Regions from separate parts of the Serratia sp. JSRIV002 genome, predicted to be linked through region 1. Evidence: predicted binding sites of a transcription regulator. Region 1 holds the regulator's gene; the other holds the start of a gene.
What was found. Region 1 encodes CRP, which controls carbon source genes, mostly activating them, when cyclic AMP is high. Its sites were predicted from a motif close to ATGTGANNNNNNTCACAT; they were not measured.

Region 1 (5,685 bases):
GCAGCGTTGGACGTGATCAACACGCCAGAGGTGCTAAGCGGGATTGAGCAGCGTCGTGGGCTGTTTGTTCAGGCTTTGCAGGAGATCGGTAAGAAATACGATGTGTTCAGCGATATTCGTGGCATGGGGCTGTTGATTGGCGCGGAACTGAAGGCGGGCTATCACGGCAAAGCGCGTGATTTCCTCACTGCCGCTGCTGCACGTGGTTTGATGATCCTCAATGCCGGGCCAAATGTGATCCGTTTTGCCCCTTCGTTGGTGGTTGAGCTGAAAGATATCGACGAGGGCATGGCGCTGTTCGAATTGGCCGTACAGGATGTGATTAACGGCTGATCAAGTTAGCGGGGCTGCGGTCCCGCTAGTCTCAGCTTTCCCGCAATTTGCGCTTCAGCCAGATCCCATGATGTGGGCGCTGGCGCCATGCCAATGACGAAATGGTATGCATCACGGTCAGGTGAGAAAGGATCCGCCTCAAGTGGCGTTCCATCTCGGTGATCGGCATATCTGGATGCAGGTCCGGCGGCTGCATGATGCTGTTGCTGGTACTCGGGCCGTCATATTCCAACCGCTGCTGACAGCTCTGTAAGGCGATCTCACAGGTTTGCAGATACTCCTGAGCCAGCTTTGGCGTCAGCATATAGTGCTCGCGCGCCAGAATGGTCATCGCATTCAGGTGTTCAACAATAAACTGGTTATGGGTGATCCACAGCCGCATATCAGCCAGATAATTCGATTCAAACCCCGGTTCCTGCATCGCCTGATTGAGGGAGGTAAACAGGGCGTTATGCGCCTGATTGACCTGCATGCGTGTGTAGGCCAGTTCGCTGGGGTCGGGTTCCTGTTCTTCCAGCAATAAACGCAGTGCAGTCTGATCGTGCTCCAGAGCCTGATGGGCGTTTTTACGCAGCATGCCGCTCTGCCACTGCGGCCATAGCCAGATCGTGCCACCAAACACCAGTACGCAGCCGATAAGGGTATCGATCAGGCGGGGGACCAGGAAATGGGTACCGTTCAGCGCCAGGAGCTGCAAGGTGTAGACGGCGGTCACGGTGAAGCCCATCACCGCCAGCCCGTAGTTTTTCCGCAGGATCAGATAGGCCGCCAGGGTGATGGCCAACATGATGCTCAGCGTCACGTTCTCCGGCATCTGTAGTTGCAACAGTCCAGCGGCAATCACCAGCCCGGCCAACGTGCCGAGGGCACGGTGCTGGATCCTCACCCGCGTGGCGTTATAGCCGTTTTGGCTGACCAGCATGATGGTCAGCAAGATCCAGTAGGGTTTTGGCAGATTGAACAGCATGCCAAGGCTGCTGCCTGCCGCCAGAATGACCCCCAGTCTGGCGGCGTTACGCAAGGCGTTGGATTTGAACGATAGATAGCTCACCACTGCAGGCCAGAACGGCAGGCGTGACTGATTGGCCATCAGATTACGGCGGTAAAGTGGGTGCTGAGTGCGCAGCAGGCGTGCGATGCGACTGAAGTGGTAATAGCAGAACTGGCCAACCGGATTATCGGCGTGCTGTGAGGCCACTTTTTCCAGCGCCGCCAGCTCATTCTTCATGCTGAAACGCGAAGAGTGCCGATGATAGAGAATATCGTCGGCCACCACCCGCAGGCGCGTGGCGATCACCTGGGCGTTGCGGCGGATGATCGCTTCGGCCTGGCTTTGCTCCACCAGCTTTTGCACTTCTTCCGGCAGATGCAGGCTGACGGTGATGTGCTCTTGCAAATCGAGCGCCACCTGAAACGTACGCCGCAGGCGCTTTTGCTCCAGGTTATTGGCATGGGGCAGGAAATTAAGCTGTTGGTATAGCAGACTGATCAGATCCATGACTTTCTGCTGGCGTTGCAACAGCGGCGGCAGGGCAGTTTCAGGATCGGTATGCTGCGTCAGTAATGAGTATTTGGCTTCAAAATAGTCGGCCAGCTGCATATACAGCTGGCTTAGAGATTCGCGCATCGGCTGCTCTTTCCACAGCTTGAACCAGGCCCAGGTAAACAGCCCGTACCAGGCGGTGCCGACGATATACAGCAAAGGGGCATGCCAGATTGGCACGGTGCCTACCATGCTGAGGGAAAAGATGGCGGCGACCAATGCGGCTGGTAGCAGGCGTGCGTGCAGCGGGCTGATCTCACCGCTGACGCCGAGCAACAGCGCCATTGCCAGCATCAGCAAGGGTAACGGCAGATCCCACAGCAGGGCTTGTTGCAGCAGAAGGCTGCTGAGTGCGAACAGGGAGCCGCCTACGACCAGGCGTTTGAAAAAGCGTTTGTGCGGCGTATCCAGCCCGGCAATGTTGCAGCAGGCGGGCACCAACGAGAACAGCATGCCGAGTTGCAGGTTGCCAATCAGTAAACCAAACGCCACCGGCAGGCACAACACCAGCGTTTGCCGCAGTGCGTAGTTGACTTCCGGGTGGTAGATCAGGCGGCGCCACATGGTTGGCTATTCAGCAGGTAAAGAAACGGCGCATTGCTGCACCGTTTCCCTGGGGATTAACGCGTACCGTACACGACAATGGTTTTGCCGTGCGCGGAGATCAGGTTTTGATCTTCGAGCATTTTCAAAATACGACCGACGGTTTCACGTGAGCAACCGACGATTTGGCCAATTTCCTGGCGGGTGATTTTGATCTGCATGCCGTCTGGGTGAGTCATGGCATCAGGCTGTTTTGCCAGGTTCAGCAAGGTCTGTGCAATGCGGCCGGTTACGTCAAGGAAGGCGAGGTTACCCACTTTCTCTGAGGTGACTTGCAGGCGGTTAGCCATCTGTGCGGACAGGCGCATCAGGATATCCGGGTTAACCTGGATCAACTGGCGGAATTTCTTGTAGGAAATTTCAGCCACTTCACAGGCGGTTTTGGCCCGTACCCAGGCGCTACGCTCCTGGCCTTCTTCAAATAATCCTAGCTCGCCGATGAAATCCCCCTGGTTAAGGTAGGACAGGATCATCTCTTTGCCTTCTTCATCTTTAATCAGCACCGCGACGGAGCCTTTGACGATGTAGTAAAGCGTTTCGGCCTTTTCACCTTGGTGAATAAGCGTACTCTTCGATGGATATTTGTGGATATGGCAATGAGACAGGAACCATTCGAGAGTCGGGTCTGTTTGCGGTTTGCCGAGAACCATTCGCTGTTATCCTCTGTTGTTATCGCTGCCTTGTATCACAGGGGTCAGAGTTCCCTGTAAAACGTGCTTATAGCCCGGTGTTTTAATTGTGGCTATCAACAGGTTTTGAGGCGTGTTATAGAAATACGCTTGTGCTCTAGCATATTAACTTGCAGGGAGAGCTGCAAGCTACATTCTGTTAACAAACCAATATAGGGGCCTTTCCTTGGACATATCCCTGAAATCGGTGACCTGGAAAGAGTTATTGCGGCTCTGTTTGTAGCACAGAGTGAGGCGGGTGTCTTGTGTTGTCTCGCTTCAGCATGATTAGCGTCAGGTTACGTTGCCAGAATGTATGCGAAAGCGTACCCTGTTTTTAAGAAATTAACCGGAGTGTGTAACATGCAGGCAAGAGTTAAGTGGGTAGAAGGGCTGACATTCCTGGGTGAGTCTGCGTCTGGTCACCAGGTTTTGATGGATGGCAACGCTGGCGATAAAGCGCCAAGCCCGATGGAAATGGTGTTGATGTCCGTCGGCGGCTGTAGCGCCATCGACGTAGTGTCGATCCTGCAAAAAGGGCGTAACGATGTGCGTGACTGTGAGGTAAAACTGACCTCCGAGCGTCGTGAAGAAGCACCGCGTCTGTTTACCCATATCAATCTGCATTTTATCGTCACCGGCAAAGGGCTGACCGATAAGATCGTCGAGCGTGCGGTGGATCTTTCCGCCGAGAAATACTGCTCCGTCTCCTTGATGCTGGGTAAAGCCGCCAGCATTACCCACAGCTTCGAAATCCGCGAAGTGGCCTGATCCTACCAAGGGTAGCGCAGGCAGTGGGCACGCAATAAATCAAGAAATCGCCGTGCCGTCACGGTTAGCGGCGATTTCTGTGAATACAGCACGCAATATTGCGCTTGTGGCAACGTGTCGATAGGCAATGCCACCAGCCGACGCTGCAAATAGAACGGTGCACTCATCGCCCGCGCCACGATAGTCAAATAATCCGCCTCCAGCACCATATTCAAGCCACAGGTCACAGAGTCCGAGCGAATGGGCGAACGACTCAATTGCTGATAGAAGGTGCCTAACACCGCACGCAACTGCTGGTAGTAACCCATATCGGTTTCCGGTAATAACCACTTGGCCTCACGCAATTCGTCCAACGAGGTGGCCTGCGCCAGTGGGTGCCCCTGGCGTGCGATAATGCAAAAAGAGGCGTTGAACAGCGGTTCACGCACCAGATCCTCCAGCGGAAGTTCCGGGCTGACGGTACCCACGGCAAAATCCAGGCGGCCTTCGCGCAATGCTGGCAGTAGCGTAGAAAGCTGCGCCTCGCGGATCAGCAGATTGGCCTGTGGAAACGGCTGTTTGAAGGCCTCGACCAGTTCCGGTAATACCGTCAGGGCGAGTAGCGAAGAGCAACCAATGGCGACGTTACCTTGCGAATGCTGATTCAACTGCTGGATCTCGTCGGCGGCGCGCTGCAATTCCTCCAGGATCAACTGCATTCGCAGGGCGAAGGCGCGGCCGGTTTCGGTCAGCGTCATTCCCTGACTGCTGCGATTGATCAACTGGGTTTCCAGGATCTGTTCCAGTTCACGGATGGTGCGGCTCACCGCCGGTTGAGATTGCTCAAGCGCGCGTGCCGCCCCGCGAATACTGCCGCTGCGGATCACCTGCTGGAAGACTTTCAACTGTTGTAACTTCGGTAAATAGCGCATTCCCCACCCTATCAATAAAAAGCATCACCCCTTACAAAATTGTATCTTATGCCGCTCGGCAAAAGGCGATAATTTCAGCATGTTGCTGTAAGTGACTGTTATTAAAACTATAAAGTGACCTGGATCACATTATTAAACTACGCCCCTCACGCTGGTGGGCAGCCTGGGTGATAACTTAAAGGAATATCGGCGATGAAAAATCGTTCGCTAATGATTTTTTTGCTGTTTGTGGGCTATGTCGTGGTGTACATCGATAAAACCGTGATGGGTTTTGCGCTGTTACCTATCGAACGCGAGTTCAATCTACAGCCGGAACAACTGGGCTACATTACCGGGATGTTTTTCCTGGCGTATTCCCTGTTCCAGATACCGGCGGGCTGGCTCAATGACCGCTTTGGCTTTAAGAAAGTGCTGTGCAGTTCGTTACTGCTGCTGGGGGGATTCGCCCTGTGCTTCGGCATTCTGGGGTTCGGCCTGGGCCTGCTGGTGACGTTCCGCTTCCTGTCCGGCATTGGCCACTCCGGCTATCCGTGTTCCTGCGCCAAGGCGGTGGTGGCGAATTTCCCACTGGAACAGCGCACCTTCGCGCAGTCCATTCTGCTGTCCTCCGCCGGGTTGGCGATGACCGTCGGGCCGCTGGTCGCGGTCTATTGCCTGGATCACATCGGCTGGCGTGGGTCGTTCTCTGCGCTTGGCCTGTTGGCATTCGTGATTGCCGCCTGCATCTTGTGGCTGGTTCCCAATCCACCACAGGCAGCATCCGCCAAAGCTGGGGCAGCCGCTGCCAACTATAAGGCCTTGCTGAAAAACCCAATTGTGTTGCTGCTGTTTGTGGCGATCTTCTGTATCAACATCC
Region 2 (5,685 bases), 1.1 Mb from region 1:
AAAGATGTAGCACGTTACACCAGCCTGATCGAGCGTCTGGGTCTGCGTCGCTAATCGAGCAAGTTTCAGGAGAAAGGGGCCAAATGTGGCCCCTTTCTTCTAGGAAGCATAAGCAAATCAGGTTAATGTATTACTGAGGATCTTCCGTTACAGAGGTTCGCGCGGCTAATGAGAGGCTTTATCTCATGAGAGATAAGGATTGTCATTAGTCGCGAGGATGTAGTGAGAAGGTCAGTGAACCACAGGCGTGTCGAGTCGAAGAACGATTGCGCGCCCCCAATTAAGGATTAAATTTTGCTGACTCCGATTATTCGCAAATTCCAGTATGGCCAACACACCGTGACGCTTGAGACCGGTATGATGGCACGTCAAGCCACTGCCGCCGTGATGGTGAGCATGGATGACACTGCAGTATTCGTCACCGTAGTAGGCCAGAAGAAAGCCAAACCAGGCCAGAGCTTCTTCCCTCTGACCGTGAACTATCAGGAGCGTACCTACGCTGCTGGCCGTATCCCGGGTAGCTTCTTCCGTCGTGAAGGCCGCCCGAGCGAAGGCGAAACCCTGACTTCCCGTCTGATCGACCGTCCGATCCGCCCACTGTTCCCAGATAGCTTCCTGAACGAAGTGCAAGTGATCGCTACCGTGGTTTCCGTGAACCCACAGGTGAACCCAGACATCGTAGCGATGATCGGTGCCTCTGCTGCCCTGAGCCTGTCCGGTATTCCGTTCAATGGCCCAATCGGTGCTGCACGCGTGGGTTACATCAACGATCAGTACGTACTGAACCCAACTACCGATGAGCTGAAAGAAAGCCGTCTGGACCTGGTGGTTGCCGGTACCGCTGGTGCAGTACTGATGGTGGAATCCGAAGCTGACGTGCTGAGCGAAGATCAGATGCTGGGCGCAGTCGTGTTTGGCCATGACCAACAGCAAATCGTTATCGAAAACATTAACGCTCTGGTTGCCGAAGCTGGCAAGCCGAAGTGGGATTGGCAGGCACCTGCAGTTAACGAAGCGCTGCATGCGCGCGTAGCTGAGCTGGCTGAAAGCCGTCTGGGCGATGCTTACCACATCACCGAAAAACAAGAGCGTTACGCTCAGGTTGATGCGATCAAAGACAGCGTAGTGGAAACTCTGCTGGCGCAAGACGAAACTCTGGACGCGTCTGAAATTCAGGACATCCTCGGCACCGTTGAGAAAAACGTCGTACGTAGCCGTGTGCTGCGTGGCGAGCCGCGTATCGATGGCCGTGAGAAAGACATGATCCGTGGTCTGGACGTGCGCACTGGCGTTCTGCCACGTACCCACGGTTCCGCACTGTTCACCCGTGGTGAAACTCAGGCGCTGGTTACCGCCACTCTGGGTACCGCGCGTGACGCACAGAACATCGACGAGCTGATGGGCGAGAAAACCGACAGCTTCCTGTTCCACTACAACTTCCCTCCGTACTCTGTTGGTGAAACCGGCATGGTAGGTTCACCGAAGCGTCGTGAAATCGGCCATGGTCGTCTGGCAAAACGTGGCGTTTTAGCTATGATGCCTAAACCAGAAGATTTCCCGTACACCGTACGTGTGGTGTCTGAAATCACCGAATCCAACGGTTCTTCTTCAATGGCTTCCGTTTGTGGTGCTTCTCTGGCACTGATGGACGCAGGTGTGCCAATCAAGGCCGCCGTTGCGGGTATCGCAATGGGCCTGGTGAAAGAAGAAGAAAACTTTGTCGTACTGTCTGATATTCTGGGTGACGAAGATCACCTGGGCGACATGGACTTCAAAGTGGCCGGTAGCCGCGAGGGTATCACCGCGCTGCAGATGGACATTAAAATTGAAGGTATCACCCGCGAAATCATGCAGGTGGCTCTGAACCAGGCCAAGGGTGCGCGTCTGCACATTCTGGGCGTGATGGAACAGGCTATCAGCACGCCGCGTGGCGATATCTCTGAGTTTGCACCGCGTATTCACACCATCAAGATCAATCCAGACAAGATCAAAGATGTGATCGGTAAAGGTGGCTCAGTCATCCGTGCGTTGACCGAAGAAACTGGCACCACCATCGAAATTGAAGATGACGGTACAGTGAAGATTGCTGCAACCGACGGCGACAAAGCGAAGTTCGCTATCCGCCGCATCGAAGAGATCACCGCTGAGATCGAAGTTGGCCGTGTGTATCAGGGTAAAGTGACCCGTATCGTTGATTTTGGTGCCTTCGTGGCCATCGGCGGCGGTAAAGAAGGCCTGGTGCACATCTCTCAAATCGCTGACAAGCGCGTTGAGAAAGTGACCGACTATCTGCAGATGGGTCAGGAAGTCCCGGTTAAGGTAATGGAAGTTGATCGCCAGGGCCGTGTGCGTCTGAGCATCAAAGAAGCTACAGCGCCAGAATCCGCTGCGGCTCCTGCACCAGAAGCAGAATAACTGTATCAGCAGTTTTACAGCTCCCTGCCGTTAGGGTTGGGGGCTGTCCTTATCGCGTGGGTAGGATACTCGCGTATTAGCAAGCGGAGGACAGGACGTTCATCCAATGTTTGTCTTCGGGAGTGGGAAATGAAGCCTTTCTTGCGCTGGTGTTACGTTGCGACAGCACTATTGCTGGCAGGATGCAGCAACCATGATTGGCGTAAAGACGAAGTTCTGGCTATTCCGTTGCAGCCTACGCTGCAGCAGGAAGTGATCCTGGCGCGCATGGAACAAATCCTTGCCAGCCGGGCATTAACGGACGATGAGCGAGCACAGCTTTTATATGAGCGCGGTGTGCTGTATGATAGCCTTGGTTTACGTGCTCTAGCGCGCAATGATTTTTCACAAGCGCTAGCGATACGTCCTGATATGCCAGAAGTTTTCAACTACCTGGGCATTTACTTAACGCAGGCAGGCAATTTTGATGCTGCCTATGAAGCGTTTGATTCTGTACTAGAGCTTGATCCAACTTACAATTACGCGCGTTTAAACCGGGGCATCGCACTGTATTATGGCGGCCGCTTCCCGTTGGCGCAGGATGATCTGCAGGCGTTTTATCAAGACGACCCAAACGATCCCTTCCGTTCGCTGTGGCTTTATCTGGTGGAGAGAGAAATCGATCCCAAGATGGCTACCGTATCGCTCCAGCAGCGTTATGACAAATCGGACAGAGGGCAATGGGGATGGAATATTGTCGAATTCTACCTGGGCAAAATCAGCGAAAAAACGCTGATGGAACGCCTCAAGGCAGATGCAACGGATAACACTTCGCTCGCTGAGCATCTCAGTGAAACTGACTTCTATTTAGGTAAGCACTACCTAAGTCTGGGGGACAAGGACACCGCTTCGGCGCTGTTCAAACTGACGGTGGCTAACAACGTTCATAACTTTGTTGAGCACCGCTATGCATTGTTGGAATTGGCGCTGTTGGGCCAAGAACAAGACGACCTATCGGAATCGGACCAGCAATAGCTGACGGACACTTATCAGCCTGATTTACATTGGTTTTTTGACCAAAGTAATCGCCTTAACGGGCGAGGGCTTTTTTGTCTGTTTTATAATCTAATTTGAGCCGGTTCACACTTTTCAATGAAAATGACTGAAAATTTTCTCGACGAGTTATGTAGACTGGCTGCCATTATTAATGAGGCACGTGTACATGACTACTGAGCTTGAAACCTCTTTTGCTGACCTGGGGCTGTCTGCTCCGATCATTGCTGCCCTGACCGATCTGGGCTACGAAAAACCATCACCGATCCAGGCTGAGTGTATTCCTCACCTGTTGAACGGTCGCGACGTGCTGGGCATGGCGCAGACCGGTAGTGGTAAAACTGCGGCGTTCTCGCTGCCCCTGCTGCACAACCTCGATGCAGCCCTGAAAGCACCACAAATCCTGGTACTGGCTCCAACCCGCGAACTGGCGGTTCAGGTAGCTGAAGCCATGACCGATTTCTCCAAGCACATGCATGGTGTTAACGTGGTGGCCCTGTACGGTGGCCAACGTTATGACGTGCAGCTGCGCGCTCTGCGCCAGGGCCCGCAAATCGTAGTAGGGACCCCAGGCCGTCTGCTGGATCACCTGAAACGTGGCACCCTGAACCTTTCTGGCCTGAAAGGCCTGGTTCTGGACGAAGCCGACGAAATGCTGCGCATGGGCTTTATCGAAGACGTAGAAACCATCATGGCGGAGATCCCGGCTGAACATCAGACCGCGCTGTTCTCTGCGACCATGCCGGAAGCGATCCGTCGTATTACCCGTCGCTTCATGAAAGATCCACAGGAAGTGCGCATTCAGTCCAGCATCACTACTCGTCCAGACATCAGCCAGAGCTACTGGACCGTGCAGGGCATGCGTAAAAACGAAGCGCTGGTGCGTTTCCTGGAAGCGGAAGATTTTGACGCGGCGATCATCTTCGTACGTACCAAAAATGCGACCCTGGAAGTGGCTGAAGCGCTGGAGCGCAGCGGTTACAACAGCGCCGCACTGAACGGTGATATGAACCAGGCGCTGCGTGAGCAGACCCTGGAGCGTCTGAAAAGTGGCCGTCTGGATATTTTAATCGCCACCGACGTTGCCGCTCGTGGTCTGGACGTTGAGCGTATCAGCCTGGTAGTAAACTATGATATCCCTATGGATTCAGAGTCTTACGTTCACCGTATCGGCCGTACCGGTCGTGCGGGCCGTGCTGGCCGCGCGCTGCTGTTCGTAGAAAACCGCGAACGCCGCCTGCTGCGCAACATCGAACGCACCATGAAGCTGACCATCCCTGAAGTCGAGCTGCCAAACGCAGATCTGCTGGGTGAGCGCCGCCTGGCCAAGTTTGCCGCTAAAGTTCAGCAGCAGCTGGAAAGCAGCGATCTGGATATGTACCGTGCGCTGCTGGCTAAGCTGCAACCGGGTGAAGATCTGGATATGGAAACGTTGGCCGCTGCACTGCTGAAAATGGCACAGGGCGAGCGCCCTCTGATCCTGCCACCCGATCCAGTGTTCAAACCGCGTCAACGTCGTGAGTTCAACGACCGTGATGATCGCGGTGGCGAGCGTAGCAACGACCGTCGTCGTGATGCACGTCCAGACAGCCGTGATGGTGGCGCTGAGCGTCCACGTCGCGAACGCCGTGACGTGGGTGAAATGCAGCTGTACCGCATTGAAGTTGGCCGTGATGACGGCGTGGAAGTTCGTCATATCGTTGGCGCGATCGCTAACGAAGGTGACATCAGCAGCCGTTACATCGGTAACATCAAGCTGTTTGCTTCCCACTCCACCATCGAGCTGCCAAAAGGCATGCCGGGCGAGATCCTGAATCACTTCACTCGCACCCGCATTCTGAACAAGCCGATGAACATGCAACTGCTGGGCGATGCACAGCCGCATGAACGTCGTGAGCGTCCTGCCGGTGGTAACGGTGGTGAGCGCCGTGGCGGTGCCCGTCCATTCAACGGCGAGCGTCGCGAAGGTGCACCAGCACCACGCCGTTCTTTCGGTGAGCGTCGTGAAGGCGGTAATGCTGCCGGTGGCGAACGCCGTGGCGGTAACTTCAACCGTGACAAGCCAGCACCACGCCGTGACGATGCAGCAGCTCCTGCCGCACCACGTCGCCGTTTCGGTGATGCATAACCGTTGATTTGACCGTATACGGTTAATCAAATTAAGAAACCAGTCTTCGGACTGGTTTTTTTTTGCCTGGCATCTCAGTTAATACCGCTAAAGGGCGTATCATTCGCAAG

Region 2: a site for CRP is predicted at 3,523-3,540, ahead of yrbN (protein YrbN). Genes of this name have one in related genera too.

Annotation. Positions count from the first base shown of each region.
Region 1 covers NZ_CP074143.1:5,601,066-5,606,750, reverse strand. Annotated here, with positions in the region: gene KGP26_RS26330 (aspartate aminotransferase family protein) at 1-333, shown strand, start outside; gene KGP26_RS26325 (YccS/YhfK family putative transporter) at 365-2,440, opposite strand; gene crp (cAMP-activated global transcriptional regulator CRP) at 2,497-3,129, opposite strand; gene KGP26_RS26315 (OsmC family protein) at 3,511-3,918, shown strand; gene KGP26_RS26310 (LysR substrate-binding domain-containing protein) at 3,921-4,829, opposite strand; gene KGP26_RS26305 (MFS transporter) at 5,022-5,685, shown strand, end outside.
Region 2 covers NZ_CP074143.1:600,711-606,395, forward strand. Annotated here, with positions in the region: gene rpsO (30S ribosomal protein S15) at 1-54, shown strand, start outside; gene pnp (polyribonucleotide nucleotidyltransferase) at 295-2,415, shown strand; gene nlpI (lipoprotein NlpI) at 2,545-3,429, shown strand; gene yrbN (protein YrbN) at 3,553-3,627, shown strand; gene KGP26_RS02700 (DEAD/DEAH family ATP-dependent RNA helicase) at 3,617-5,575, shown strand.